2 regions of the Agromyces excoecariae genome follow, and region 1 is predicted to be linked to the other one. Evidence: predicted binding sites of a transcription regulator. Region 1 holds the regulator's gene; the other holds the start of a gene.
What was found. Region 1 encodes HspR, which represses chaperone genes until heat shock. Its sites were predicted from a motif close to AAGTTGAGTCNNNNNGACTCAACTT; they were not measured.
Positions count from the first base shown of each region.

Region 2: ACSJD1_RS03525 (Hsp20/alpha crystallin family protein) is a predicted target of HspR. The motif match lies at 5,608-5,632, and genes of this name have one in related genera.

Region 1 is NZ_JBPSLA010000001.1:293,907-309,023, reverse strand. It holds gene ACSJD1_RS01435 (arsenate reductase ArsC) at 1-205, shown strand, start outside; gene ACSJD1_RS01430 (ion channel protein) at 232-1,566, opposite strand; gene ACSJD1_RS01425 (hypothetical protein) at 1,776-2,093, shown strand; gene ACSJD1_RS01420 (alpha/beta fold hydrolase) at 2,109-3,197, opposite strand; gene ACSJD1_RS01415 (GMC oxidoreductase) at 3,194-5,623, opposite strand; gene ACSJD1_RS01410 (heat shock protein transcriptional repressor HspR) at 5,766-6,188, opposite strand; gene ACSJD1_RS01405 (DnaJ C-terminal domain-containing protein) at 6,188-7,186, opposite strand; gene ACSJD1_RS01400 (nucleotide exchange factor GrpE) at 7,284-7,940, opposite strand; gene dnaK (molecular chaperone DnaK) at 7,943-9,826, opposite strand; gene ACSJD1_RS01390 (hypothetical protein) at 10,268-11,170, shown strand; gene ACSJD1_RS01385 (M1 family metallopeptidase) at 11,456-12,979, shown strand; gene ACSJD1_RS01380 (hypothetical protein) at 13,050-13,610, shown strand; gene rlmN (dual-specificity RNA methyltransferase RlmN) at 13,735-15,009, shown strand; gene ACSJD1_RS01370 (hypothetical protein) at 15,042-15,117, shown strand, end outside.
Region 2 is NZ_JBPSLA010000001.1:753,344-768,460, reverse strand. It holds gene ACSJD1_RS03550 (CBS domain-containing protein) at 1-132, shown strand, start outside; gene ACSJD1_RS03545 (cupin domain-containing protein) at 193-537, opposite strand; gene ACSJD1_RS03540 (NAD(P)/FAD-dependent oxidoreductase) at 699-2,039, opposite strand; gene ACSJD1_RS03535 (TetR family transcriptional regulator) at 2,220-2,819, shown strand; gene ACSJD1_RS03530 (hypothetical protein) at 3,262-4,899, opposite strand; gene ACSJD1_RS03525 (Hsp20/alpha crystallin family protein) at 5,146-5,583, opposite strand; gene qcrB (cytochrome bc1 complex cytochrome b subunit) at 5,781-7,451, shown strand; gene ACSJD1_RS03515 (methylated-DNA--[protein]-cysteine S-methyltransferase) at 7,603-8,115, opposite strand; gene ACSJD1_RS03510 (tyrosinase family protein) at 8,423-10,405, shown strand; gene ACSJD1_RS03505 (copper chaperone) at 10,409-11,332, shown strand; gene ACSJD1_RS03500 (SDR family oxidoreductase) at 11,447-12,274, opposite strand; gene ACSJD1_RS03495 (hypothetical protein) at 12,283-12,870, opposite strand; gene ACSJD1_RS03490 (sigma-70 family RNA polymerase sigma factor) at 12,957-13,976, shown strand; gene ACSJD1_RS03485 (O-methyltransferase) at 14,008-14,706, shown strand; gene ACSJD1_RS03480 (DUF1876 domain-containing protein) at 14,797-15,066, shown strand.

The DNA of each region.
Region 1 (15,117 bases):
CGAGGCCGTCCGCGAATCCGATGTCGTGATCACGATGGGCTGCGGCGACGCGTGCCCGGTCTTCCCCGGCAAGCGCTACGAGGACTGGGAGCTCGACGACCCCGCCGGCCAGGGCATCGAGGCCGTGCGCCCGATCCGCGATGAGATCCGCCGCCGCATCGAGGGGCTGCTCGGCGAGATCCTCCCCGAGGCCGCACGCGCGTGAGCAGCCGGCCGATCCGCGCCTGATCGTCAGGACGGCGTCGGACGCTCGCCGTCCGACTCGGCGGCCCCCGACGTCGCCGCGGCCGCGGGCTCCGTCGGCGGAGTCGGCTTCGGCACGATCCGGAACTCCGGCGCGCGCGACACGAGCAACCACGCCGGGAGGATGATGACGCAGAGCCACGGCAGGAGTGCGAGGTCGCCCGCGACCGCCGCGGCGACGAACAGGGCGAGCCATCCGTCCTTCGCCATCACGAGCAGTATCCCGATCAGGGCGCTCGCGACGCACAGCGCGATCGGGAGCGAGGGGATGAGCGCGTGCGCGAGCATGCCGAGCGCCGCGCCCGTGAACGCGGCGGGGAAGATGCGGCCGCCGCGGAAGGCGGCGCTCGCCGCCACGACCAGCGCGACGAGCTTGATCAGCACGATCACGACGAGCTGCCCGGCATCGTAGGCGTCGGGGTCCTCGAACAGCTCGCCCATCTGGTCGAGCCCCTTGAACAGGGTGATCGGTCCGCCGATGAGTCCCAGCAGGCCGAGCACCAGGCCGCCCGCGGTCGCGATGAGCAACGGCTGCCGGAGCGAATGGAACGCCCGGTGCACGAACGGGAACGCGAACGCCCCGAGCAGGCCGATCACGACGCCCGCGATGGCGATGACGATGCCGGCGAGGAGCAGCAACGGCGTCGTGGGCGCCGTGGGCAGCGTGAACTGCAGCGGGGGCGCGCCCAGCACGTGCATCGTCCCGGCCGCGGCCGCCGCCGAGGCGAGCGGCAGGAACAGCTTGTCCCAGAGCGCGCCGCCTCCGCGCACGGCCGCGAGCGTCCCCGTGAACAGCAGGGCGGCGGCGACCGGCGAACCGAACAGGGCGCCGATCGTGCCGGAGGCCGCCATGAGCATGCCGAGCCTCGCGCCGACGCGCGGCATCATGCGGCCGAGCAGGGCGACCGTGAGCGCGACGTTGATCGCGATGATCGGATTCTCCGGGCCGAGGCTCACGCCGCCGGCGAGCGCCAGCCCCGTGACGATGACGAGGCCCGGCAGGGTGCGCAGCTTCAGCGGCTCCGAGACGAGCTCGGTGGTGGCGGAGTCCGGTCCGCCGTGGCCCGGCAGGAACTGGAGGCCGAGGCCCACTGCGAAGCCGGTGGCGGTGAGGACGACGACGATCCACCATCCGTCCGGGTCGACGCCGAGCGCGTCGGGCAGCGCCGTCCACAGCACCTGCTGCAGTCCGCCCGCCGCGACGTCGAGCACGCGCAGGACCAGCGCGCACAGGACGCCGATGACGATGGCGGGGACGAGGAGCAGGAGGAGCTGGGCCGGAGTGGGTGCCGGCACCTGCAGGTCGTCCGTGTCGTCCGTCATCGTCGCCCCCGATCGCGATCGCGCACCGCCGGACCGCCGGAGCGCCTCGGAACGCTAGGCACAGCCTCGCACACCGGCACGCCGGGCGGCGAGGGTCCGACGCCTCGAGATGCGGAGCGACGGGCCCGGGCGTGCCGGCACCCGGGGACGGCGGAAAACGCACTGCGAGTGTCTCGACGCGCGATGGGAGCACGTGGCATCCTGCACCCATGACGCCTGACGTCGAGCCGGTCGAACCCGGCGCCAGTGCCAGGGACTGGGCAGGGCTGCTCTTCATCTTCGGAGTCCTCGTCGCCGCCACGTGCGGCGGACTCCGCATCGTCGCGGACGGCGCCGCCGGCACCGACCCGACCCTCGACCTGTGGCTGTGGGTCGCGGCGGTCGTGACGACCGCGTCGACCGTGGGGCTGGCGACGCTGGTCGCACGCGAGTACCAGTCGCACCGCCGGTTCCCGCTCGGCCTCGCGCTCATCGCGCTCGGAGTCGCCGCGACGATGCTCACGTGGGCGGTGATCGGCGCCGTGTGACGGCGCGATCGCCCGTCAGCGGCGCAGTTCGTCGATGATCAGCGGATGCGTGTCCCGCCAGGCATCCGCCCCGAAGACCACGTCGAGGTGGCCGTAGCCCGGGACCCGATGCAGGGCGTGCCGACCCGGCGCCATCCGCTCGAAGTGGTCGAAGCTGCGCTGCTGGCTCTCGGGAAGGAAGCAGCGGTTGTCCTCGCCAGCGATGAATGCGAAGCGGGCGTCGGTGCGCGGCGGCGCGGTGAGGTCGGGCACGATGCCGGGCGCCGTGCCCGACGGCACCAGGTGGCCGGCCCTCACGCACTCGCGCATCTGCAGGAAGAACGACATGGGCGCCCCGGCGAACTCGCCGGTGATCCAGTCATGGGTCGCGCGGTCGATGTTGCGGTGGGCCCACAGCGCCGGGTGGCCGCTGCCGTACGTGAAGCTCACCATTGCGCAGACCGCGTTGTCGCATTCCGGATGCGTCGCCACCACCCCCGTGCGCAGCGCTCGTGCGAACGGCCCCTCCGACTTGTACCCCCATTTCGGCGACAGCACTGGCGAGATCCGGCTGATCGCGGGCGCCAACCCCAGGATCTTGACGCGCGAGCCGAGCGGCAGCACCGGATGCAGCGACACCGCGTTCGTGACGATCGTCGTCACCTCGGGCAACAGCCCCGAGATCGCCGACATCGTGAAGGAGGTCGAGCCCTGGCAGTGCACGAACGCCTTGAGGGTGTCGGCGCCCGTCCGCTCGCGGATGAAGGCGACCGCGGCCGGATAGTCGAACGCGGCCGCGTCGTCGAGCGTCCAGGCGACGGGCTCGAGGTCGATCGACGCGCGCCAGTTGAGCATCCACACGTCGAAGCCGTCGTCGAGCAGCGCATCGACGATCGTGCGAGGCACCGGCGGGCGGAAGATCTCGGCGCGCACGCCGGCGCCGTGCACGAGCAGCACGGGCCCGCGGGTCGGCGCGATCGCGGGGTTCTCGACGTGGAGCAGGGTGAGCCAGCGCCCGTCCAGTGCACGGAACGGGAGGTGCTCGGTTCGCTGATCGGCCCGCGTCGTCCGCACCGGCGCGGCCGACGTGCCCGTGACGGGTGCCGACGCGGTCGGCTCGCTCATGCCCCCTCCTTCGCCATCCGCCGGTACGTCGACCACAGCCGGCCGAGGAACAGGGCGCCGAACCGCGCGATCGCGGAGGCTCCCTCCGGTCCGGTCGTCGCGAACGTCGTGAGCTGCTCGGCGAAGTCGACCGGATGGATGCGGAGCACTCCGGCGCCGAGCACGGCCGGGTCGGACGGGTCGAGGAGTCCCGTCTCCGAGACGTCCGCGGGCGGGGGCACGTGCCCGTCGAGCACCTGCACGAAGAGCGTCGTCGTGTCCTCCCAGAGGTCGAAGCCCGGGTCGTCGTGCACGTCCTTGACGCCGACGAACGTGACCGGCGAACCGGCGTCGGTCGTCAGCCAGAGCCGGTACTTCATGAGCCGGTCGTCGGCGCTTCCGGTCGCGACGAAGAGGTTGAACCATCCGCGCTCGACCTCCTGCCGACCGCCCAGCGCGTCGGACTCGAGGTACCCGGTCGCGACGCCCTCGTGCGCCTCGCCCTCGACGAACGCGTCGATGTCGGGTGCCGTGATGGTGAGCTCGAACATCATCCGCTCGTCGCGCACGCGCGCGTCTTCCGCGGCCGACCGAGGGTCGCCCTCGCCCAGGACGAAGAACCCCTTCATCTGCTCGGTGAAGGCGACGGAGGTCGGAGTGCGTGCGGATGCGTCGTTCATGTCCGGCTCCTTCGGGGTCACGGTCGGCGGGGCGGCGACGACGCCGCCCGCAGGTTCGGGCCCGGCCGTGGACACCGTCCGAATCGGCCGACGGCGGCCGCGCGGCCAGGATTCGGCGATCCGCTCGGCGGCACGGTCGGAGAACGCCGCGATGGTCAGCGCCGGGTTGGGACCGACGGGCCCGGGCATGGCCGAGCCGTCGACGACCGAGAGGCCGGGATGCCCGTACACCTCGCCCCACGGGTCGACGACGCCCTCGAAGCCGTTGCGGCCCATCGGCAGGCCGCCGAGCGGATGCACCGTGATGACGCGCTTCGCCAGCCACAGCGGGTTGTCGACGTACCTCGCCCCGAGCGTCTTCGCGAACTCGGACATCGTGGCCCGCATCGCCGCGAAGTACTCGAGCGAGGTCGCCGTCGTCCAGTCGACCGCGAGCCGCCCGCGGTCGAGGTACATCCGGCCGTCGGGCACGTCGCGGCCCATGCCGAGCACGGGCAGCGAGCTGCTCGAGAGCGAGTCGCGACCGAGCACGTGCGCGAGGTCGGCCGAGATGTTGGACTCGCCGGCCAGGCTCAGCCGCTTGGCGATCATCGTGAGCGCCACGCGCGTGGAGCGCGACACGACCGACCGCAGCTGCGCCGTCTCGAGCAGCCAGTTGAGGAAGCCCGGATAGCCGGCCTCCTGGATGTAGAACCCGCGGCCCGGGCTGCCGTCGCCGTCGACTTCGTCGCCGACGCGGATGGCGCTCGTGATGACCGGGCCCCGGCTTCCGGCGATGCGCCGCGAACGCGCCACCCGGTCGATCTGCTCCTTGGCCCCCATCAGGAAGCCGATGAGATCGCCGTTGCCGCTGAACCGGGTGCCGAGCGCCGGAGACAGGTTCCGGAGCGATGCCCGGCTCCGCAGCAGCAGGTACGTCGACCCGAACGTGCCCGCGCCGAGCACCACGCGCCGGGCGCGGATGACGCCCTCGGTCGGAGTGTCGCCACCGAGCGCGTGCCGGCGGTACCGCACCTCCCATCCCCCGTCGATCGGCCGCAGGCCCTTCACCTCGTGGAGCGTGCGGATGTCGGCGCTGTGATGCGCCGCAGCCGAGAGGTACGTATGGTCGAGCGAGTTCTTCGCACCGTAGTTGCAGCCGATGTCGCACTCGCCGCACTGCGAGCACGTGAACCGGGTGCGGCCGTGGATGTTGCCGTACGGCTTCGCGGCGACGGGAAGGAACGGGCCGACCCGACCGTCCCCGTCGGCGAACGTGACCGCCAGGTTCGGTCGGAACACGTCATGCCGCGCCGCGCGAGCCGCGAGCTCGAACGCCTCCGTCTTGGGCGTGTCCCCATAGGGGTACGGGGTGGCATCGAGCATCGCCTCGACCCGGTCGTAGTGCGGATCGAGGTCATCGCGGCTGATCGGCCAGTTCTCGTACCCCCCACCCGGCAGGGGCGAATCGTGCACGAACCAGTGCGGGTCCTTCCGGAGCAGCACGTTGGCGTAGATGAGCGAGCCGCCGCCGAGACCGGAGGAGACCACCCCCTCCAGCCCGCGGAAGCTCCACGTCTCGAACAGTCCGTGCAGGCCGTCGGCGGGCGACCAGAAGTTCTCGCCGAACTCGCTCGGGGTGCGTGCGAACGCACCGGGCGGATAGGCGCGACCGCGCTCGAGCACGACGACGGACCGCCCCGCCTCCGCCAAGCGGTAGGCGGCGACCGACGCACCGAATCCCGACCCGATGACGACCACGTCGACCTGCTCCGACGTGGCTGCCACGCGCTCCGGGACCCCCGTACCCGACACGACCACTGCGGCCTCCCACGTCCCGCGTGCGATACCCGATGCCCCATCGTCGCACCGCGGTTCGCACCCGGCCATCCCCCCGGTTGGGGGTGGAGGGCCACCGGTCGCGCGGAGCTCAGCCGCGCTCGAGCGGCCGCCAGACGACCACCGCGTTCTCGCGCCGAACGCGCGTGCCCGTGCGGAGCGTGACGACCTCGCCCTCGGCTCCGGCCGCGAACACGCGACGCCCAGGCCGGTTCAGCATCTCGTCGGCGAGCGCGCGCTCGAGCTCGCGCACGCGACCGCGCAGCTCGTTGACCTCGTTCTCGAGGCCGAGCACGCGGCGGATGCCCTCGAGGCTCACGCCCTCGCTCGAGAGCTGCTGGATCTCGCGCAGCTGCGCGACGTCGCGCATCGAGTAGCGGCGCGACTTGCCCGCGGTCCGCTTCGGCGAGACGAGCCCCATCCGGTCGTACTGGCGGAGCGTCTGGGGGTGCATGCCCGCCAGCTCGGCCGCGACCGAGATGACGAACAGCGGGCTCTCGCCGTCGACCTGCATCAGGCGCTCCGGGCCTTGGCGAGGAGGTCCTCGCGGGGGTCCTCGTCGGGCAGCTGCGCCGCGAACTCGCGCAGCCGCTCCTCCGCATCCTTCGACAGGTGCGCCGGCACCGCGACCTGGACGATCGCGAGCAGGTCGCCCGTGCCCTTCTTCGTCTCGACGCCTCGGCCCTTGACCCGCAGCACGCGTCCGCTCGGGGTCCCGGGCGCGACGCGGAGCTTCACCGGATCGCCGCCGAGCGTCGGGACCTGGATGGTCGCGCCGAGCGCGGCCTCAGCGAAGGTCACGGGCACCGTCACGCGGAGGTTCAGGCCGTCGCGCTCGAACACCGGGTGCTTGCGCACCTTGACGGTGAGCACGATGTCGCCGGCCTCGCCGCCGTCGGGCGAAGGGTGGCCCTTGCCGCGCAGGCGGATCTTCTGGCCGTCCGCGACGCCCGCAGGCACGTTGACGCTGATCTCGCGCCCTTCGGCCGTCTGCAGCGTGATGCGGTCGCCCTTGGTGGCGGTGATGAAGTCGAGCGTGGTCGAGGCGGTCACGTCGCGCCCCTTCGTCGGGCCGCCGTAGCCGCGGTACCCGCCCGTCGGCTGGCCGAAGCGACCGCCGCCGAAGAGTCCGCCGAGGAGGTCGTCGTAGTCGCCGCCTCCGCCGCCCTGCCGGAACGTGTAGCGCTGGCCGCCGCCCTGCTGGCCGAACATGCCGCCGAAGACGTCCTCGAAGCCGCCGGACCCGGCACCGCCCGGTGCGGTGAACCGGGCGCCGGAGCCCATCGCCCGGATCGCGTCGTACTCCTTGCGCTCCTCGGGGTCGGAGAGCACCGAGTTCGCCTCGCTGATCTCCTTGAACTTCGACTCGGCCGCGGCATCCCCCGGGTTCTGGTCGGGGTGGTACTTGCGCGCGAGCTTGCGGTAGGCCTTCTTGATGTCGGCGTCGCTCGCGTCCTTCGAGACGCCGAGGGTGGCGTAGAAGTCCTTGTCGAACCAATCCTGGCTGGCCATCGGCGCCTCCTTCCTGCTGAATCTAGTGGGAACCGTGGAGGGCCGGCCCGCGGCATCCGCTACTGCGAACGGATGCCGCGAACCGGCCCGGATGCCGCTATGCGGGCGTCTTGACGACGACCTTCGCGGCACGCAGCAGCGTGCCCCCGAGCAGGTACCCGGTCTCGACGACGTCGGCGACCGTGTCGACCTCGACCTCGTCGGAGTGCTGCTGGAAGATCGCCTCGTGGCGCTGCGGGTCGAACGGCTCGCCGATCTCGCCGAACTTCGCGAGGCCCAGCTTCTCGACCGACGCTCGCAGCTTCGCCGCGATCGTCACGAACGGGGTGTCGCCCTCGAGGTCGCCGTGCTTCTCGGCCCGGTCGAGGTCGTCGAGCACGGGCAGGAGCACCGCGACCGTCGCGCCGATCGCGCGCTCGCGCTCGATCTCGCGGTTCGCCTCGGTGCGCTTGCGGTAGTTGGCGTACTCCGCGGTGACGCGCTTGAGGTCGGCGAGGTGCTCGGCCGACGGATCCTCCACCTCGGCCTGCGCCGCGTTGAGGATGTCGTCGACCGTGAGGGTCTCCTCGTCGGCCTCGGCGACCGCGTCGGCGGCCTCGGCGTCGGCGACGGCGGCGTCGGGGGCCTCTGGCGGGGCGGATGCCGCGGCATCCGCCCCCGCCTCGGGCGCCTTGCGAACCTCACCCGTCTCGGGGTCGATCCGCCGCTTGTCGCGGATGATCGGCTCGTCCTGGTTCTGGTTCTCGTCCGTCATGGTTACTTCTTCTCGTCCTCGTCGTCGATGACCTCGGCGTCGACGACGTCCTCGTCGGAGGACTCGGCGCCCTGCTCACCCGAGGCGTTGGCGTCCTCGCCGGGGTTCGCGCCGGCGGCGGAGGCATCCGCCTGCTGGCCCTGCGCGTAGATCGCCTCGCCGAGCTTGCCCTGCGACTGCGAGAGCTTCTCGAACGCCGACTTCACCGCGTCGTCGTCGTCGCCCGCGAGGGCCGACTTCAGCGCGTCGACGTCGCCCTGGACGTCGGACTTCACGTCGGCGGGGAGCTTGTCCTCGTTCTCCTTGATCAGCTTCTCGACCGAGTAGGCGAGCTGCTCGGCCTGGTTGCGGGTCTCGGCGGACTCGCGGCGCTTCTTGTCCTCGGCCGCGTGCTCCTCGGCGTCGCGGACCATGCGCTCGACGTCCTCCTTGGGCAGCGCCGAGCCGCCCGAGATCGTCATCGACTGCTCCTTGCCGGTGCCCTTGTCCTTGGCGGACACGTGCACGATGCCGTTGGCGTCGATGTCGAAGGTGACCTCGATCTGCGGGATGCCCCGGGGCGCCGGGGCGATGCCGGTCAGCTCGAACGTGCCGAGCGGCTTGTTGTCGCGCGTGAACTCGCGCTCGCCCTGGAAGACCTGGATCGCGACCGACGGCTGGTTGTCGTCGGCGGTCGTGAAGGTCTCGCTGCGCTTGGTCGGGATGGCCGTGTTGCGCTCGATGAGCTTGGTCATGATGCCGCCCTTGGTCTCGATGCCGAGGCTGAGGGGGGTGACGTCGATCAGCAGCACGTCCTTGCGCTCGCCCTTGAGGACGCCCGCCTGCAGGGCGGCGCCCACGGCGACGACCTCGTCGGGGTTCACGCCCTTGTTGGGCTCCTTGCCGGTCTCCTTCTTGACGAGCTCGGAGACGGCGGGCATGCGGGTCGAGCCGCCGACGAGCACGACGTGGGCGATGTCGGAGAGCTTGATGCCGGCCTCGCGGATGACGTCCTCGAAGGGCTTCTTGGTGCGGTCGAGCAGGTCGGAGGTCATGTTCTCGAACTGCGCACGCGTGAGCGTCTCGTCGAGGTTCGCCGGGCCGTTCTCGGTGAGCGAGAGGTAGGGGAGCTGGATGCTCGTCGACATGCCCGACGACAGCTCCTTCTTGGCCTGCTCGGCGGCCTCCTTCAGGCGCTGGAGGGCGATCTTGTCCTTCGAGACGTCGACGCCGGTCGACTCCTTGAAGCGCTTGATCAGGTGGTCGACGACCCGCTGGTCCCAGTCGTCGCCGCCGAGGCGGTTGTCGCCGGCGGTCGCGCGGACCTGGATGGTCGAGAAGTCGTCGTCCTTGCCCACCTCGAGGAGGGACACGTCGAACGTGCCGCCGCCGAGGTCGAAGACGAGGATCAACTCGTCCTCCTTGCCCTTGTCGAGGCCGTACGCGAGTGCGGCCGCGGTGGGCTCGTTGATGATGCGGAGCACGTTGAGGCCCGCGATCTCGCCGGCCTCCTTGGTGGCCTGGCGCTCGGCGTCGTTGAAGTACGCGGGCACGGTGATCACCGCGTCGGTGACGGTGTCGCCGAGGTACTGCTCGGCGTCGCGCTTGAGCTTCTGGAGGATGCGCGCCGAGATCTCCTGCGGCGTGTACTCCTTGCCGTCGATCGAGGCCGACTTCCAGTCGGTGCCCATGTGGCGCTTGACCGACGAGATGGTGCGGTCGACGTTGGTCACGGCCTGGCGCTTGGCGGTCTCGCCGACGAGCACCTCGCCGTCCTTCGTGAACGCGACCACCGACGGGGTGGTGCGGAAGCCCTCGGCGTTCGCGATGACGACGGGCTCGCCGCCCTCGAGGACGCTGACGACCGAGTTCGTGGTGCCCAGGTCGATTCCGACTGCACGTGACATGTGTGTATCTCCTTCTGCCCGGGGTCTCAAGGAAGTCGCCCCCGGCGATCGGCCCGGCGTTCCTCGCCCGCGGCCGAAGTCAATGATCGACGAGACTTGAGCCTCGCCGACTCAAGTGTCGGACCCGCCCGAATCGATGTCAAGTCGAGACCGGTGAACTTGAGCGTACTTGACTCAACTCTCGGCGAGATCTCAGCATTCCGACGGCCGCCGCCCGGCTGCGCGTCCGCCCCCGCACCACCTCACGAACTGCCCCACACCGAGATGCCACCTGTGCACGCCTCGCGCCGCTTCCTGACGCCCCGAGTGGCAACTCGATTCGGATCGAGCGCTGTGCAGGAGTCGGGGGAGTCGTCCTGCACAGGGGGTGCGGGATACGCGACGGCGTGTTCGGGTGCTCGAGCGGCACTTGCGACGCTGCGGGGCCGCGAGACTCGCGTCGTGAAGAGTCCGTCGCCGCTTCCTCCCGCGCTCGCCGGGCGTCCGTTCAGCGTGCACCGCGCCGTCGCACTCGGCGTCTCGCGCGGGAGACTCCCCGCGAGAGACCTCGAGATCCCGTTCCGCGCGGTCCGTGCCCCGGTCGGAACGGACTCGCTCGCGGAACTCTGCCGCGCCTACGCGGAACGGATGCCACCCGGGCACGTCTTCAGTCACGCGACGGCAGCGCTCCTCTGGGGGCTCCCCCTGCCGAGCGGCCGAGCCCGCCCGCTGCACGTCGCCGCCCCGGCTCCGCAGCGCCAGCCGAGGATGCGCGACGTCGTCGGGCACCGCTTGGGCGCGGGCATCCCGACGACCGAGCACCACGGCTTCCCGCTCGTCGCCCCGGTGGATGCCTGGTGCCAACTCGCCGCGTCACTCGGGAGGGACGACCTCGTCGCCGCCGGAGACCGACTCGTCGGCTGGCGTCGGCCGCTCGCCAAGCCGGAGGAGCTTCGCGCGGCCGTCGTCCGGTACGGATCCCGTCGCGGCGCGATCCGGCTGCGTGAGGCGCTCGCCGACCTCCGCGCCGGATCCGCCTCGCGCCGGGAGTCGCTGCTCCGACTCCGGGTCCTGCGCGCCGGCTTCCCCGAGCCCGAGCTGAACGCGCCGATCCGGCTCGGGTCGGGCTGGACGACGCACGGTGATCTCGTGTTCCGTGCGCAGCAGGTACTCCTCGAATACGACGGTGAGCAGCATCGGGTCGACGCCAAGCAGTTCCACCGGGACGTGGAACGTCTGAACGACCTCGCGGCCGACGGCTGGATCGTGATCCGGATCGGCCGGTTGCTCCCACCGCCGCGTGCGCTCGAGCAGCTCGAACGCGCACTCCGCTCGCGCGGTTGGTCGCGCACCCGCCGCCCCTGACCGCCGCCCACGACGTCGCCCCGGTTCGAGTTGCCACGTGGCGCCGGTCTGGCAGCCGGCATCCCGCAGCAGGTGGCATCTCGATTCAGGAGGAGGCGCGTGGTGGGCGGGAGGGTGCGGGACGGACGGGCTGGAGGGCGGCGCGTGGCGGGCGCGACGCGCGCGGCGCGCGTTCCGTGCGTCGCGGCAGGGTCGCCCGGCGATCTCGTGCGCGAGGTCTACCGGCAGGCGGTTTCCAACCCTAGAGTTCTGGCACCGATGCATGAGCGAGACGGGGAGCGCAGGATGAGATCGAGGACGAGACTGGTCGGCGGCATCGCGGTGGCGACGCTGGCACTGGGCACGATCGGCGCGGCAGGCGCGGCGGCCGCGCCGGGGAAGCCGAGCGGCCCGCGGTACACCGCCGGAGCCGAGGGCGTCGGCGACGCGTACTTCCCGTACGCCGGCAACGGCGGCTACGACGTGCAGCACTACGACCTCGACGTCACGTACACCCCGCCGGCTCCGGACCCCGCACCGCTCGAGGGCGAGTTCGAGGGCGTCGCCACGGTCGACCTCGTCGCGACGCAGGACCTCGACCGGTTCAACCTCGACCTGCGCGGGATGGAGGTGCACGCCCTGAGCATCGATGGGAAGCCGGCGGCATCCGTCGCACCGCCGCTGGCCGGCGCCGAGGTCGACGGCGCGGCCTACTGGCAGGTCCAGGACGACGACGCACGCATCTGGGAGCTCACCGTGCAGCCGCGGCCGAAGATCAAGTCCGGCCAGCGGGTGCAGCTCGTCGTCGAGTACGGCGGCACGACGACCCGACCGAGCGACATCGAGGGCGTCTTCTACGGCTGGGTGACCCAGCGCGACGGCGCGATGGTCGTGAGCGAGCCCGAGGGGTCGATGACGTGGTACCCGGTCAGCGACCACCAGACCGACAAGGCGACGTACTCGTTCGAGATCACGGTGCCGGAGGGCAAGGTCGCGGTCGCGAACGGCATCCAGCCGAAGCCCGAGGAGACCGCCGACGGCTGGACCACCTGGTACTGGGATGCCCCCGACGAGCAGGCCAGCTACCTCACCACCGCCTCGGTCGGCGACTTCGACCTGCGCGACCCGTACACCTCCGGCAGCGGCGTGGCGATCATCGACGCGGTCGACACGAAGCTGAGCGCGGCACGCCTTGCGACCACGAACACCAGCCTCGGATGGCAGGTCGACATGATCGACTTCTTCGAGTCGAAGTTCGGGCCGTACCCGTTCGTCGCCTACGGGTCGATCGTCGACAACGACAGCGTGGGCTACGCGCTCGAGACGCAGACCCGCCCGGTGTACTCGTCGCAGGCGAGCGAGGGCACCGTCTCGCACGAGCTCGCGCACCAGTGGTTCGGCAACGCCGTGAGCCCCGAGCGCTGGCAGGACATCTGGCTGAACGAGGGCTGGGCGACGTACGCGAACTGGATGTGGAACGAGGAGCAGGGCAGGAACACGGCGCAGACCACCTACGACAACTGGTACGCGCCGGCGCGCACGCAGGCGTACTGGGACCTCCAGATCGGCGACCCGGGCGAGTTCGGGCTCTTCCTGACGCAGGTGTACAACCGCGGCGCCGCGACGCTGCACGCGCTCCGGGTGGAGGTCGGCGACGACGCGTTCTTCGAGGCCGCGCGCCTGTGGGTCGAGCGGTACGACGACTCGACCGGCACCTCGGAGGACTTCCAGGAGGTGTACGAGGAGGTCTCGGGCGAGGATCTCGACGAGTTCTTCCAGATCTGGCTGTACGACCAGCAGAAGCCACCGGCCACCTGGACGACGCCGTAACGACGGGTCCCGGGCGGGCCGCTGTGCAGAACGACCCGCCCGGGTCATCCGGTCGCCCTACGCTGAGCGGATGACCCGACGCCCCCACTCGCGCATCGTCGCGCCCGTCGCCGCCGCCCTCCTCGCCCTCGGTCTCGCCGGATGCAGCGGCGCCGACCCGACTCCGTCGAACTCGCCCGAGTCGAGCTCGTCCGCCGACGCACCCGTCGACTCGGCGAGCGCGGAGCCGACGACCGACTGGTCGGCCGTGCCCGCGACCTGCGACACCGTCCTCACGGCCGAGGCGTACGCGAAGCTCGAGGCGGACGGGCTCGAGACCCGCACGCCCACGCTCTTCGACCCCATCGCGGTCGACCTCCAGGACGAGGGCGGACTCGTCTGCTCCTGGGGGAGGCCGAACAGCGACAACGTGGTCGACGTCGTGCAGCTCCCGGTCGGCGACGACGAGGCCGAGTGGGGCGGCGCGCTCGCCGCGGCCGGCTACACGCAGGGCGACGATCCGGTCGCGGGCTCGTACCGCGGGCAGCCCGACGCAGCGAACGGCATCAGTCCCGTCGTCGTCATCGGGTCCGGAACGGTCACGTACGTGAGCACGCCGGTGTACGCGGAGTTCCTCCTCCCGGCGAGCTGACGCGAGCTGGCGCGCCGGGAGCCCGCTCCCGAGCCGCGTGGCGCGTCGACGGGCCCACGCGGGCGAACCGTGCCGGCCGCAGGGCGTCCAGCCGACGCCCGGCGGCGGCGCGTACCCTTGGACCATGCCGACCGACGCTCCCGAGAGCACCACGCCCGCCGACGGGGGCCGGGCGACGCCGCCGCGATCGTCGGGCATCCGCCAGGTTCGTCCGAAGACCGAGGGCTGGAAGCAGGCGAAGGGCCCCGACGGCCGCCCCCTGCTGCAGTTCGCCTCGCCCAAGCGCGGCAAGCCGCCGGCCCACCTCGCCGACCTCGCCCCGGAGGAGTGGAAGGCCAAGGCCGATGAGCTCGGCATCCCGCCGTACCGCCTGAAGCAGGTCGCACGGCACTACTTCACGCGCTGGACGAGCGACCCGGCCGAGATGACCGACCTCCCGGCCGACGGCCGCGAGGAGCTCGTCGCCGGACTCCTGCCCCCGCTCCTGACCGAGGTCCGCCGCCTCGAGACCGACCGCGGCGACACGATCAAGTTCCTCTGGAAGCTGCACGACGGCGCGCTCGTCGAGTCGGTGCTCATGCGCTACCCCGGCCGCATCACGTTGTGCGTGTCGAGCCAGGCCGGGTGCGGCATGAACTGCCCGTTCTGCGCGACCGGCCAGGCGGGCCTCACGCGCAACATGTCGGCCGCCGAGATCCTCGCGCAGGTCGTCGAGGCGAACCGGGTGATCGCGTCGGGCGCCCTGCACGGCAAGCGCGCCGACGACGGCACGCCCGAGCGCGTCTCCAACATCGTCTTCATGGGCATGGGCGAGCCGCTCGCGAACTACGCGCGGCTCATGCGCGCCGTGCGCACCATGGCGACTCCGGCCCCGAACGGCCTCGGGATGTCGGCCCGCAACATCACCGTCTCGACCGTCGGGCTCGTCCCCGCCATCCGCAAGCTCGCCGACGAGCAGGTGCCCGTCACCTTCGCACTCAGCCTGCACGCGCCCGACGACCACCTGCGCGACGAGCTCATCCCCGTGAACTCGCGCTGGAAGGTCGACGAGGCGCTCGACGCCGCGCGCGAGTACTTCGAGAAGACCGGTCGCCGCGTCTCGATCGAGTACGCGCTCATCAAGGACATGAACGACCACGGATGGCGCGCCGACCTGCTCGCCGAGAAGCTCAACGCGCGCGGCCGAGGGTGGGTGCACGTCAACCCGATCCCGCTGAACCCGACGCCGGGCTCGATCTGGACCGCCTCCGAGGTCGAGGTCCAGCACGAGTTCGTGCGCCGCCTGTCCGACGCGGGGATCCCGACCACCATCCGCGACACGCGCGGCAAGGAGATCGACGGCGCGTGCGGTCAGCTGGTCGCCACGGAAGACGACGAGGCCGCAGCGGCCCGCGCGTGAGCGGGGCGGCCGACGGAGGAAGGGGAACCACCATGGCCGAACCCATCGAGGTCGGAATCGTCCCGTACACGCTCTCGGCCGACGTCTACGAACGCGTCGGCGCCGACT
Region 2 (15,117 bases), 460 kb from region 1:
CAGCGCCGCATCCGAACCCTGCACGTCGTCGATGGACGCCGCCTGGTCGGGGTGATCACGCTGGCGGACGTGACGCGCCGCATGGCGGACGACGATTCCGGGGAGGACGTCGCGCACGGTCCCGCGACCTGATCGGCCGCCGGGCCGCCGCGGCATCCGCTGGGGCTCGGCGGGTGCCGGCCGCGGCATCCGCTACGGCGCCTGCACGATGTCGACCGAGATCTCGACGGCCGTCGTGGCGCCCGCGTTCTCGAGCCAGTGCACGGTCTCGTGATCCTCGGGCCATCCGGGGCCGGGGCCGTATTCGACGGTCTCGCCGTTCCGGTGATCGGTGATCGTGCCGTCGAGGATGAACACCGTGCCCGGCCGGCCGACGTGGTCGTGCACCGGGCCGAACACGCCGCCCGGCTCGATCGTCACCTTCCGCATCCGCAGCACCCGCCCCGCCATGCCCTCGATCTCCGGACCGAGGTCGACCGTGGCGAGCAGTTCGACGTGCACGCCGCGCGACTCGGGTGCCACCGCTGGATCACTCATGCGCCGACTCCTCACTGGACCGCCCGGCGCGCGAGCGCGGGGACACGATTCTCCACCGCACGCGGCGGGGCGTCCAGCGCCGTCGGTCCCGGCGCGGCGCGCTCAGCCGTCGATGGTCACGCGTCCGGCTCTGCGGACGCTCCTGCCGTCGGAGGAGGGGGTCAGCGCCCCGCGACGAGGTCGGCGACCTTCGCGATCGGCGACGTCGTCGCGCGGCCGCGCAGCTCGGCGCGGTCGGCGGCGTGGTACGCGGTGTAGATGGCCTGCACGGCGAGCCAGCGGAGCGGCTCGATCTCCCAGCGCTTGGCGCGGTGGTCGACCCACGGCAGGCGGGTGAGGTCGCTGTCGCGGCCGAGCACGAGGTCGCGGAGCGTTCGCCCGGCGAGGTTCGTGGCGGTGACGCCGGTGCCGACGTACCCGCCCGCCCAGCCGAGCCCGGTCGCCGGGTCGTGGCCGACGGTCGCCGCCCAGTCGCGCGGCACGCCGAGCACCCCGGCCCAGGCGTGCTCGATCGCGGCGCCCGACGCGGCCGGGAAGTACCGGCGCAGCAGCTCGGTGAGGCTCTCGATCGTGCGCGGCTGGGTCGTGCCGTCGTGGTCGACCCGCGAGCCGTAGCGGTAGGGCACCCCGCGCCCGCCGAACGCGATGCGGTCGTCGGCCGTGCGCTGGGCGTACATGTAGACGTGCGCGAAGTCGCCGAGCGTCTCGCGGCCGTTCCAGCCGATCTCCTCCCAGGCGGATGCCGCGAGCGGCTCGGTCACGATCATCGACGAGTTCATGGGCAGCCACGTGCGGTGCTCTCCGCGGAGGTTCGCGGTGAAGCCCTCGGTCGCGCGCAGCACGTGCTGGGCCCGCACGGTGCCGTGCTCGGTGCGCGCCTCGCCGGGCGCGATCTCGGTGACCCGCGTGCCCTCGAAGATCGTGACGCCGAGGCGCTCGACGGTCGCGGCGAGCCCGAGCGCGAGCTTCGCCGGGTGCACGCGGGCGCAGTGCGGATGCCACAGCCCGCCGAGCACGCCCGACACGTTCACCCGGGCAGCGGTCTCGCGGGCGTCGAGCTCCTCGACGTCGGTCGCGGGCCACTCGCGCTCGGCCGCCGCGGCGGCGCGCAGTCGCGCGAGCTGTGCGGGCGCGGTCGCGACCTCGAGCTCTCCGCCCTTGTGGATGCCGGCGTCGATGCCCTCGGCGGCCGCGACGCGGATCACCTCGTCGACGGTCTCGTTCAGCGCGCGCTGCTGCGCGATCGCGGCGTCGCGGCCGTGGCTCTTCGCGTATTGCCCTCGGCCGCCGGTCACGGAGTTGGTGAGCCATCCGCCGTTGCGCCCGGAGGCGCCGAAGCCCGCGAATCGCTGCTCCAGCACCGCGATCCGCAGGTCGGGCTGGTCGCGCTTGAGGTAGTACGCCGTCCAGAGGCCGGTGTACCCGCCGCCGACGATCGCCACGTCGACGTCGAGGTCGCCCGCGAGCGCCGGACGCTCGGCGGGCACGCCGACCTGCTGCATCCAGAACGAGACCCCGCCGTTCGAGACCCCGCCGTTCACGACCTCGCTATTCGCGGCCACACGCCCTCCATCTTTTTTCAAACGGTGTTTGACAACGCCTGCAGCGACGTTAGTGTGGGCCCCGTCGGGATGTCAACGAGCGGATGTCGCGACAGCCGTCCCCGCCGAAGGGAGCCGCCGTTGCCGGCCGAAGTCGACACCGCCGAACGCCTCGCCGAGATCGCGCGCGCCACCGTGGCCGTCGCCCAGGAGCGCGGCACGCACGCCGTGACGCTGCGCGCGGTCGCCGAGCGCCTCGGTCGCTCCACCGCGTTCATCACGCACTTCGTGCCGAGCCGCGCCGAGCTCATGGCGAACGCGCTCGAACTCGCCCGATCGCGATGGGACGACGAGCGCCGCGACGAGCTCGGCGGCCTCGTCGGCGTCGAGCGGCTGGCCGCGCTCACGCGCTGGATGTGCACGTCGTCGCCCGAGGAGTCGGTGTTCCGCAGCCTCTGGATCGAGGTCATCGCCGACGTGCGCGCCGGGCACGACCGCGCCTACGACCTGCTGCGATCGGTGACGGATGCCACCTACGCGAGCTTCCTCGAGGGCGCCCGCGCCGCCGACCGCGACGAAGCGGCTCGCATCGCCGACATCCTCTACCTCTACTGCCGCGGCTACGAGGTGAAGTCGGTCGAAGACCCGGAGGGCTGGCCCGACGAGCGCGTGCAGCACTCGCTCGAACTGCTGCTCGGCGCGCTCGTCTTCGACCGCGCGGAGGCCGCGACACCCGCCTGAGGCGAACCGACGCGCACTGGCTGCGCCGGCTCGCCCGATTCGTCTCGCCGCCGGGGGCCGCGAGCCGTGCACCCGAGCGAGCGGCTCGAATCGAGTCCCGCGAAACGGCGGCGGTGGCCGCCATTCAACGGGACTCGCGGGGTGCCGGCGCGCGTCGCCCACGGGGCGAGTCCCGCGAAACGGCGGCGGTGGCCGCCATTCAACGGGACTCGCGGGGTGCCGGCGCGCGTCGGCCCACGGGGCGAGCGCGCTGATCGTCGCGTCCGGCGGCGGGTGGGACCAGCCGTGCTCTGCTTGGCGCAGCCCCGAAGGGAAGGCCGCCTGAAACCCGGTGCTCCCGCTCTTGTCTCACGGCTCGGCCGGACGCGGGCCATACGCTACTCGCGGATCGATCCTCGCCGCGCGGGTCGAAGGTCCCAGCGATGAGTCGACGGGGATCGGATCACTCCACGCCGAGCGCACGCCGCGCGTGGCGGTACTTCTCGGCGAGGCGCTGCTGCTTGGCGAACTCGAGGCGACGCAGTCGCCACGGCGCCGTGTTGTCGTCGATGTCGGCGAGCTTGACGCGCAGCGCGACCGGGTGGCGCCGGATGCGCGCGTAGTACTCGTCGGGCGCGACCTCGGTCCGACGGGTGAGGAGCTCCACTACGCCGACGATCTCGAGCAGCACGCCCGCCTCGAACAGCTCGCGCGACGTGAGCGGTGTGTCCTCGAGCACGTCGTGCAGCCAGGCCGCCGCCGCCGCGATCGGATCGGTCACCGGATCGAACCGCTCGGCGATGCGGCCCGGATGGTCGATGTACGGCGTGCCGCTCTTGTCGAGTTGGCCGCGATGCGCCGCGAACGCGATGCCCTTCGCGAGCGCGACCTGCGCGACGGCCTCGAGCGGGGAGAGCGCGGCGGCCGAGCGGGGCGCGGCGGGCGCGGGCGCGGCGGGCGCGGGCGCGGCGGGCGCGGGCGCGGGCAGTCGCTCCGCTTCGGGGTGGGACTCGGGCTCGGGTACCCAGTCCGACTGGGGCGCCGCGCCCGGCTCGGGTGCCCAGCCCGGCTGGGGGTCCCAGCCCGACGCGGCCTGGAGTTCCGGCTCGGCGGGGTCGACGACGTCGGCGTGGGCGAACCGACCGGGCAGGGTCTGCGTGGCGCCGACCGCGTCGACGAGCTCCGCGAGCAGGGCCTCCGTCGAGTCGCCGCCGGGTGCACTCGAGACCGGATCCACCGGGTCGCACGGCGGAATCGGCTCGAAGGTCGCTCGGCGCGGACCCGCCGTCTGCGGCTCGGCGTCCTCGCCGACGGCAGCGATCGGCTCCTCCGCCCAGACGAGCCGCGCGTCGTGCGCTGAGCGGTCGGCCGCGGCATCCGTCGCCGGGTCGGCGGGAACCGCTTCGGCCGGCGCCGCGTCGACGGTCGCCGGGTCGGCGGTCGCCGGGTCGGCGGTCGCCGGGTCGGCGGGCGCCGCTTCGGCCGTCGCCGCGTCGACGGTCGCCGGGTCGGCGGGCGCCGCGTCGGCGGGCGCCGCTTCGGCCGCGGCGATCGGCACGATCGCCAACGGGCGCGTCGCCTCGAGCGAGGCCTTCTTCGCGGCGGCGACCTCGGCGATGGGGTCACGGCCGTCGAGCGGCCGAACGAAGATGAGTGCGCCCTCGAGCTCGCGCAGCTCGTGCTCGCCGATCTCGAGCATCGAGCGCGAGCCGCTCTTGCGGCGCTGCTCGAAGGAGAGCTCGTCGACCTCGATGAAGTGCGAACCGTCGCGGGAGCTGAAGTACCGGCGACGCGCGCCGTCGGTGATGGCGACGATGACGGCCTCGTAGTCACCACTCGGCTGCAGCGAGCTCAGGAAGTACCGACGACGATCGGGGTCCTGGTGGTCGGCGGGATCGAACGCGAGCGTCGATGCCCGGCGGCGCGGACGTCGCCCGGGATGGGCGGTCGCGCGCATGGCCCATCGGTCGCGCTCGAGTGCCGTGGCGCCGTTCCCCGCATCGCGGCCGTCGGCGTCTCCGCCGCGCGGTCCCGCACCGTGCGATGCCCCGTCGGGCACGCCCGAGTCGGGCGTGGGCTCGTCATCGGCAGGGGCTCTCAACGGGGGGCTCCGAGGATCGGGGGCGTCGTGTCGTCGGACGGCGTCGGTGCTGCGGGGTGGATGTGGGGGGTGCGAATCGGGGTGCGGGGAAGCGCGGGCTGGCGCGTACGCCGATCGTACGGCCTCGCCCGATTCTCCGCTGCCCCTCGCCCGCGATTCGGCGAAGTCATCGCGCACGACAGCGGGGCGGATGCCGCGGCATCCGCCCCGCCTCGAGACCGCGCCGGAGATTCGCCGGCCTGCGCGTCAGCTTCCGGAGGTCACCTCGGGCGTGACGACGTCGGACGCCGCCGAGCGCACCTCGACCTTGCGCGGCTTCGCGCGCTCGGACACCGGGATGATCACGCTCAGCACGCCGTTGTCGTAGTGCGCGCTGATGCCGGAGGTGTCGATGCCCTCGCCGAGGGTGAGCTGGCGGAGGAACGAGCCGCTCGGCCGCTCGTGCACCAGCCACCGGACGCCCTCGTCGTTGCGCAGCGTGCGCTCCGCGCGGACCGTCAGCAGCTGGCCGTCGATGTCGATGTCGATCGAGCCGGGGTCGACCCCGGGCAGGTCGGCCGACAGCACGTAGTGGTCGCCGTCTCGGTGAAGGTCGATCGGCATCATCCGAGGCCCTCGGCTCGAGTCGATCATGCTCGCCGCGAGACGGTCGAGGTCGCGGAACGGGTCCCAGGTCATTGCCATGAGCGTCTCCTCACGTGGATTCAGGAGTTGAGTCACCTCGACTCAACTAGCTTCGAGATTAGCACTCGCCATAGGAGAGTGCTAAGACTTTCGGCCCATCGTTCGCCGACGGCGATCACCCGCCTGATCGTGAGCGGACGTCACAGCCGGACGACCTGCGGGGTCGTATGTGTGAAACCACTCACGAGGAGGCATCGATGAGCACCGACCGCTCGCCCAGTCGCCCCGACGCAGCATGCGCTCCGGGCGCCGACCCGCCCGGTACGAGCGACCGGGGCCGCCGCTCTCTCACCGACCGGCTCGGCGAGCGGATGTCCCGCGCCACCGTCTTCGGGCGACGGCTCGGCGACATCCGCGCCGACCTCGCCCGACGGGCCGTGCCGCGGCACTGGACGAACCTGTTCGGGGTCGTGACGCTCGCGTGCCTCGTGATCCTCACGGTCACGGGCATCCTGCTCATGTTCTGGTACACGCCCTCGAGCGCCACGACCGCCTACGACGGCCCGTACACGCCGCTGCGCGGCGCCGAGGTCTCGCACGCGTTCGCGTCGACGATGCGGATCACGTTCGAGATCCCGGGCGGGCTGCTCGTCCGGCAGGCGCACCACTGGGCGGGCCTGCTGCTCCCGGCCGCGATCATCATGCAACTCGTCACGACCTTCTTCACCGGCGCGTTCCGGAAGCCGCGGCGCGGGATGTGGGTGCTGCTCTTCCTCGTCTTCATCGCGGCCCTGGCGGGCGGATGGAGCGGCTACGCGCTGCCCGACGACCTGCTCTCGGGCACGGGTCTGCGCATCACCGAGGGCATCGCGCTCGGCATCCCCGTCGTCGGCACCTGGCTGGCATCGCTGCTCTTCGGCGGGTCGTTCCCGGGCGAGGTCATCGCACACCTGTACCCGCTGCACGTCGCCATCGTGCCCGCCGTGCTCGTCGTGCTGGTCGCGCTCCGCGCGCTCGCGGCGTGGCGGGTCGGGCCGGTGCAGTTCCCCGGAGCGGGGCGGACCAGCCGGAACGTGGTCGGCGTGCCGCTCTGGCCGAACGCCGCCGCGCGCGCCGGCGGCCTCTTCGCGCTGGTGACCGGCGGGCTCCTCGTCATCTCGGCGACGGTCACCGTGAACCCGATCTGGCTCTACGGCCCCGCCGACCCGGGCAACGCGGGCGCGGGGAGCCAACCCGACTGGTACACCGGGTTCCTCGACGGGGCGCTTCGGCTGGTGCCATCCGGGTGGGAGTTCGTGCTCTTCGACCGAACCTGGACGCTCGCGGTGCTCGCGCCGCTCGCGGTCGTCACGGCCTTCCTCGTGGCGATCCCCGTCTACCCGTTCGTCGAGGCGTGGGCGACGGGCGACCGCCGGGAGCATCACCTGCTCGAGCGTCCGCGCACGACGCCCACCCGCACCGGCATCGGCGTCGCCGCGATCGCCTTCTACGGCACGCTCTGGGCGGCCGGCAGCGCCGACCTCATCGCGACGCAGTTCTCGCTGACCTTCGAGGGCGTGATCGCCGCACTGCAGGCGACGCTCATCATCGGCCCGATCGTCGGGTTCGCCGTCGCGCGACGCGTCTGCCTCGGACTCCAGCGCCGCGACCGCGACGCGATGCTCCACGGCTACGAGACCGGACGCATCGTGCGTCTGCCCGGCGGCGAGTACGTCGAGGTGCACGCGCCCCTCGACGCCGCGGCGCGGGCTCGCATCGAACGCCCCGACCCGCCGATCCTGCTCATCCTGCGACCCGACGAGCGCGGACGCCTCACGCTCGCGCGCCGACTGCAGGTGCGCCTGTCGCGGTGGTACCTCGCGGACAGCATCGACTCGGAGACGGGCGCGCGGATGGTGCCGGTCGGCGGGGTGGCGCGGCGGCCCTGACCGAACTGCGGACCGCTGACGGAGCGTCGGCGGGGACGAATTCGCAGGATCAGCCAAGCCATGGGTCCCGTACGACGGGTGTGACGCGGCTCATCCTGCATACGCCCGCCGGCGTCGAGGGGCTCACGAAGGCCCGCCGTCAGCGGCGCCCTCAGAACAGGCGACGCTGCGCGACGACGTCGGCGCCCTCGAGCTCGAGGAGCCGACGCTTGCGCTCCAGCCCGCCGGCGTAGCCGGTGAGCGATCCGTCGGCGCCGACCACGCGATGGCACGGCACGAGGATGCTGATCGGGTTCCGCCCGACGGCACCGCCCACGCGCCTGGCGAGATTCCGGTCGCCGAGCCGGAGCGCGAGCTCGCCGTACGTGACGGTCGAGCCGTACGGGATCTCGCGCAGCATCCCCCACACCGCGTGCTGGAAGTCGTCGCCCGTCGGCGCGAGCGGCAGGTCGAAGCGGATGCGGCGTCCGGTGAGGTACTCGTCGAGCTCAGCGCCGAGCCGGCTGAAGAGCTCGTCGCCGCGCGCGTCGACCTCGCTGCCGAGCGAGTCGGCGGCGGGTGGATGCCAGTGGCCCGGGAAGTACAGGCCGGCGAGCCCGTCGGCGTCGGCGACCACGAGCAGGTCGCCGAGCGACGTACGGAGCGTGGCGTAGCGGCGGGGCATGGGTCGATTCTCGCGCGTCGCGCACCCGCCGGCGCAGACATCGGTGGCGGGAATCGGACGTGACCGTCCAGCGTCGCCGGGCGCCGGTGCATGAGGGTCCGAGCCACGGGTCGCCGGAGCCGGTTGCGACCCTGATTCTCATGCGCTTGCGACACGGCACCCCGGACCGAGGCACAGCGGTCCACGGCCTCCGGGCCACCCCGGACCCCGCCCGCCCGCGGTCGGAGTAGCCTGCACGCGATCGGAGCGCGCCCGCGGCGCGCCTGGCGCCGCGCGCCGCCTCCGCATGAGGGAACGGGGGCCCATCATGCTGTCATCACAGTTGTTCACCGGCGACGACCTGCTCGAGCGCATCGCGAGCGGCGCGCCCGACCGCATCTCCCAGACGCAGAACCGCTTCGATCCGGCGGTCGGCAAGGTGCAGCAGGCGCTGCTCCTGTGGCGGCCCGACGTGCTGCCGCTGCACGGCGCCGACGGCGAGTACGGCGGCGAGACGGAGGCCGCGGTCGTGCGCTTCAAGGTCGAGGAGCTCGGGGTCGCGAACCCGTTCCCCGACGTGGGGCCGCTCACCGTACAGCGCCTCGACGAGATCGCGTTCGCGGCTGAGCAGCCGGCGCCCGTGGCGGTGCGGGTGCGGCACGACATCTGGGCGCTGCAGCCGACGGCGGATGCCCCGTGGCATCCGTTCGTCGATGCCTACGAGCGCGCGGTGGCCGCCCTGCGCGACCCGGCGCAGGCGCCGCCGGCGCGCTGGGATTACCAGGCGGCCCTGCACGGTACGCCGTTCGCGACCGGCGACCCGCTGCTCGCCAACTGCCAGCACGGCACGTGGTACTTCCTGCCGTGGCACCGCATCTACCTCGCGCACTTCGAGCGGATCCTGTTCGACGTGATCGCGGGCCTGCCCGAGGTCGACGACGACACGAAGGCGACGTGGGCGCTGCCGTACTGGAACTACCACCGGCCCGCGACGGCGTTCCTGCCGCATCCGTTCCGCACGCCGCTGCGCCCCGACGGCACGCCGAACGCCCTGTTCGATCCGGCGCGCACGCTCGTCGACACGCTGATCGACCCGGCATCGCTCGACACGTCCGGATGGCTCGACCGCATCCTGCCCTTCAGCGGCGCATTCAACACGGCGACGAACACGACGTTCGGCGGCGAGCGCACGCTCGCCACGCACGATGCGCGGGGCGGCACGGGCCAGCTCGAGCGCTCCCCGCACAATGCGGTGCACAACGCCATCGGCGGCAACATGCTGAACCCGGATGTCGCGGGCCGCGACCCGGTCTTCTGGCTGCACCACGCCAACATCGACCGCCTCTGGGAGGTGTGGCGCGTGACCCAGGGCGTCGGCCGCGACGAGACCCGGGCCGCGTACCTCGACGAGCCGTTCCCGTTCCTCGAACTCGACGGCACCGTCGAGCCGTGGCATCCGTCCGACGTGGTGGACACCGCGCCGCTCGGATACGCCTACGACGACCTGTCGAAGCCCGCGCCCGTGTTCGTGCTCGGCGTGCTGCAGCCCGAGTGGGTGGATGCGCTCATGGGCGTCTTCGCGCCGGTGCCGGTGCCCGTGGGGCCGGGCGGGGCGCCGGTGCCGCCGGGGCCGCCGGCACCCGGCGCAGGCGGGTTCGGGGTCGCCGAGGGCGATGGCGGGGCGGATGCCGCGGCGCGGCGTCGCGCGCCCGACGCGGGTGGGCCCGGGGCGGGCGGGCCGGCCGGACCTCCCGCCGAGCCTCCCGCCGAGCCTCCCAGCGAGCCGCGGCCCGAGCCGGAGCCTCGGCGGGTCGAGCGGATCGGCGCACTCGACCGCACGGTGCGCCTGCGCGGCGGTGAGTCGCCCACGCTCGAGTTCGCTCTCGACGCTCCTCCGCCGCCGACGCTGCGTGAGCCGGCCGACCGCGGCCCGTTCGGCGTCGCGGACGACGAGGAGGCGGGCGTGGCCGAGCCGCCGACGCGGTACTTCATCCGCGTCGAGCACGTGTCGGTGACGCAGAACTCCGACCGGATCTACTCGCTCTACCTCGACCCCGACGGCGACGACCCCGAGGCGGCGCGGTTCGTCGCGACGCTGCCGACGTTCGGTGCCGAGCGGGCCGACGAGCCGGACTCGGAACACGGCCTGTCGTTCACGTTCGAGATCACCGAGATCGTCGAGGACCTCATCGCGGCCGGCACCTGGAACCCGTCGGTCGCGCGGGTGACGCTCCGCCTCGGCGGCGAGGCCACCGACCGGTCGCCCGACCCCGAGCTCTCGATCGGCAGCATCGACGTCTTCGCGGGATGACCGATGTTCCGTCCTGACGCGGCGCGGACCGGCGCCCCGACGCATGTCGCCGGTGCGCCCGATGGCCGGCCCGCCGGGGAGGCGGGTCGCCGTGGGTCGCCGCCGGTGCGCCGACTCGGGCTCGGCCTGCGCGCCCTTCGGCGCGAGGAGCTCGCCGTGCTCGTCGTGGCCGCGGCATCCTGGATCGCATGGCTCGTGTTCGCGCTCGCGAGCGGTGCGGGCGCCTCGTGGGGTGCGCCGTCGCGTCACGGGCATGCTCTGCCCGGCCTCGGGACCGGGCCCCCCGACGCCGAGACGCCGGTCTCCGCGGGTGCGGGCCCCGCCCCGTCACCGCTCGGCGCCGTCGACGCGGCGGGCCTCGCAGCGATCGCCCCCGCCCTCGCGATGTGGACCATCATGGTCGCGGCGATGATGGTGCCCACCGTGCTGCCGCTCGTGCGATACGTCGCCGACGTGAGTCGCCCCGCCCGACGAGCGTCGATGGTCGCGACCTTCGTCGGCGCCTACCTGGCGGCGTGGACGGCCCTTGGCGCTGCGGTCGTGGCGGCCGAGCTCGCGGCGACGACCGTGCTCGGGCCCGCGCCGCGGCCGGCCCTCGTCGCCGTGATCGTCGGGGCCGCGCTCTGGGAACTCGCCCCGGCCAAGCGCCACGCACTCGCGCGCTGCTGCCGAACGGCGCCGATCCGGCTCCGCGGCTCCGCGGCCTACGGCTCGGCCGTCGCCCTCGGCCTCCGGAACGCGAGCGTGTGCATGATCGCGTGCGGCCCAGCCATGGCGGTGCTGGCGCTGGCTGGACATCCGCTCGTCGCCACGGTCGTCGTCGCCGCGCTCCTCACGGGCGAGAAGCTCTGGCGCCGCGGAACGCAGCTCCGGGTGTGGGCGAGCGCGGCCGGCCTGCTCCTCGCGGCGGCGGCCGTCTTCGACTGAGTCCACGCCGCACCAAGAACCCGACCGCGCCGGGTTCGCAGGATGAGCCGGGTCATGCCCCTCGTCAGGGACCCGTGACGCGGCTCATCCTGCGTATTCGAGTCGGCCCGGCCGTCAGTTCCTCGGGCGCGGCCCGCCCGCGCGAGAATCCGAGGCGGATGCCGCGGCGTCCGCTCGCACCCCGACCGACGTGTGGTCGGCCGACGCCAGCCAGTCGTCGAACGCGATCGTCGCGCGCTCGGCGTCCGCCTCGCCGCGGAGCACGCCCGATGCCGATGCCCGCCCGTACGCCCCCGGCAGCGGCACCTCGACGATCGGCCGCCTCACTCCGTCGTGCGCGAACATGCGCCGCACCATCTCGACGAGTCGCTCCTCGCGCAGGCCCGTCAGATCGCGCGCACGACCGACGGCCGCACCCTCGGCGAGCTCGACGAGCCGGGCGCCGACCTCCCGCGCCGCGACCGGCCGGTACCGTCCGACCGGGATCGGCGTGAGCAGTGTTCCGAGCGAGAGCCGCGCCGTGACCTGCTCGGCGAACTCGTGGAACTGCGTCGCGCGCAGGATCGTGTGCGGCACCGGCCCGGCCTCGACGAGGCGCTCCTGCGCGTGCTTGCCCGCGAAGTACGACGCGTCGACGCCGTCGATGCCGACGATCGACAGCGCGACGTGGTGGGCGACGCCGGCGTCGCGCTCGGCGGCGAGGAGGTGCCCGGTGACCGCGGTGAAGAACGCGCGCGACCGCTTCGCGGCCGTGGTCTGCACGCTGGTGACGTCGATCACGGCGTCGACGCCGGCGAGTGCGGCGGCGAGCGTCGATCCGCCGGGTCCGGTGCCGCGCTCGAGGTCGTGACCCGCGCTGCGGGTCAGCGTCAGGACGTCGTGCCCGCGGGACTCGGCCGCGGCGACGGCGTGGCGTCCGACGACGCCCGTCGCTCCGGCCATGGCGATCCTCATCGGTTCACCTCCGTCGTCGCGGTGGCGGTTCGTGTCTGGGCTGGCGCGGATGCCGCGGGGCCCGCGCTGCGGGCGGGCGACGCGTCGACGTGCGACGCGTCTTCGTGCGGCGCGCGGGCGGGCGACGCGTCGACGCGCGACGCGCGCCCGGCGGCATCCGCCGCGCCCGCGCCATCCGCTCGGCCCCGGTCGCGCCCGGGGATCAGCAGCACGACGCCCAGCGCGAGCGCGATCGAGAGCGACGTGATCGCGGCGATGTCATCGGCGGCACCCTGATGCCCGAGGTGCGTGACGTGGTAGCCGAGGTGCAGCGCGCCGAACACGGTCCAGGCGAGTCCGAGCGTGCGGAACACCCCCGCGCTCCGCCAGACGAGTCCGGCGACGCTCGCGACGCCCAGCCCGAGGTAGAAGGCGCCGACGTCTCGGATCAGGTGCTCGTTGAAGGCGCCGTCGGTGGAGATCCACGTGCCGAGGACACCGGGGAAGGAGTCGTAGAACGAGCGGGGGGCGACGAACGCCCACACGCCGACGAGGAACGCGATGGCGGCCGATGCGGCGAGCGCGGCCGAATGGATTCTGCTCATGCAAGCTCTGACGAAACGGCGGCCCGAAGTGTGACGGAACTCACGATTCGTGCCGCTGTGTCGTCATGCTGGGTGGAAGGGATGGGATGACGATGACGGATGACCCGGGGCGCGACGACCGCGACGACAGCGACGACAGCACCGACCTCGCCGACGTGATCGATGAGCGACGCCGGCTGCTCGCCCTCGCCTACCGCATGCTCGGCACGACCGGCGAGGCCGAGGACGCCGTGCAGGAGACCTACGTGCGCTGGTATCGGATGTCGGATGCCGAGCGCGACGCGATCGCGAACCCCGCGGGCTGGCTGACCCGCGTCGCGGGGCGCGTGTGCCTCGACCTGCTGGGAACCGCGCGCGCCCGGCGCGAGCGCTACGTCGGCCCGTGGCTGCCCGAGCCGCTGCCGGCCGGGTACTTCGCCGCGGGCACCGGCGCGGCCGCGGCATCCGTCGGCGCCGTCTCGGCCGGGGTCACCGGCGGTCCGGTGACCGCGCAGGCGGATGCCACGGCCGACCCGCTCGACCGCGTGACCCTCGACGAGGCGGTGAGCAGCGCGCTGCTCGTCGTGCTCGAGGCGATGACGCCGCCCGAGCGGGTGTCGTTCGTGCTGCACGACGTGTTCGCGGTGCCGTTCCCGGAGATCGCCGAGATCGTCGGGCGATCGCCCGCCGCCGTGCGCCAGCTCGCGACCTCGGCGAGGCGCCGCGTGGCCGCCGAGCGCTCCCGGCACGTCTCGCGTGCGGAGCACGATGCGGTGGTCGCCGCCTTCGCCGCCGCCACGCAGGCCGGTGACCTCGCCGCCCTCACCCGCGTGCTCGATCCCAACGTGACGCTCCGCTCCGATGGCGGGGGCGTCGTCTCGGCGGCCCGCAAGCCGGTGTTCGGTGCCGAGAACGTGGCGCGGTTCCTGCTCGGCCTGCTCGCCAAGAACCCGACCGACCGGGTCGAGCCGACGGCCACGACGGATGGCACGGGCTTCGCGGTGCTCCGCGACGGCGTGGTGATCGGCGTCGTCAACCTCAACGTCGTCGCCGGCCGAGTCGCCGACCTGTGGATCGTGATGAACCCGGAGAAGCTCGGGGCGTGGCGCGACCCGTCCACCCGTTGACGCCCCGTCGCACCGCGACGAGGCTGACCCCATGGCCGAGCCCACCCTTGCGAACTGGCGCCGCGTCGACGACTACCTCGCGGCGACCCTGCTCGATGACGACCCCGCCCTGACCGCCGCCCGCCGCGACTCGCTCGCCGCCGGCCTTCCCTCGATCGAGGTCACCCCGCTCGCGGGCCGGTTCCTCGAGATGCTCGCCCGCATGACGGGAGCCCGACGGGTGCTCGAGATCGGCACCCTGGGCGGCTATTCGACGATCCACCTGGCCCGAGGCATCCGCCCTGACGGTCTCGTCGTGACGCTGGAGCTCGAGCAACGGCACGCCGACGTCGCGCGGGGCAACCTCGAGCGAGCGGATGTCGATGACCGCGTCGAGATCATCGTCGGCCGTGCCGCCGACACGCTGCCCCGGCTCGCCGAGTTCCTCGCCGACCGCGGCCGAGCCGACGCTGGCACCCCTTTCGACATGGTCTTCATCGACGCCGACAAGGAGTCGAACGCGCTCTACCTCGACTGGGCGATCCGGCTCGGACGGCCCGGCACGCTCATCGTCGTCGACAACATCGGCCGCGCCGGCGAGGTCGCCGACGCGGCCAGCGTCGACCCGATGGTGGTCGGCACGCGGCGGGGCCTCGAGCTCCTGGGCAGCGACCCGCGGGTGGAGGCGACGGCGCTCCAGACCGTCGGCGCGAAGGGGTGGGACGGCCTGGCGATCGGGCTCGTGCGCTAGTTGGGTGGACACCTTGCACGGACTCGGCGCCGCCCGCGCCGGCCCGGCCTACGCTGGCCGTGGAACCGACCGGGAGGGGTGGTGAGTTCCATGACTGCGACGAAGCAGTGGAGCGTCACCGTCGACATCGACGAGCAAGAAGACCGCACCTGGGCGCACGTCAGCCTGCGCACTCCGGCAGGGATGGACGTGACCGGCGACGGCCACGCGCAGCGCAATCCGCTCGATCCGAGCGTGCCCGAGATCGGCGACGAGCTCGCCGTGTCGCGCGCGCTGCGCAACCTCGCCGAGCGCATGCTGCACACCGCGGAGAAGGACATCCGCGGCGCGACGGGGCAGCCGGCGCACCTGCATCGGTAGGGCCCGTCGCGCGCGGTCCACCGGGACCTCGACGTCGACGCGCGAGCGTCG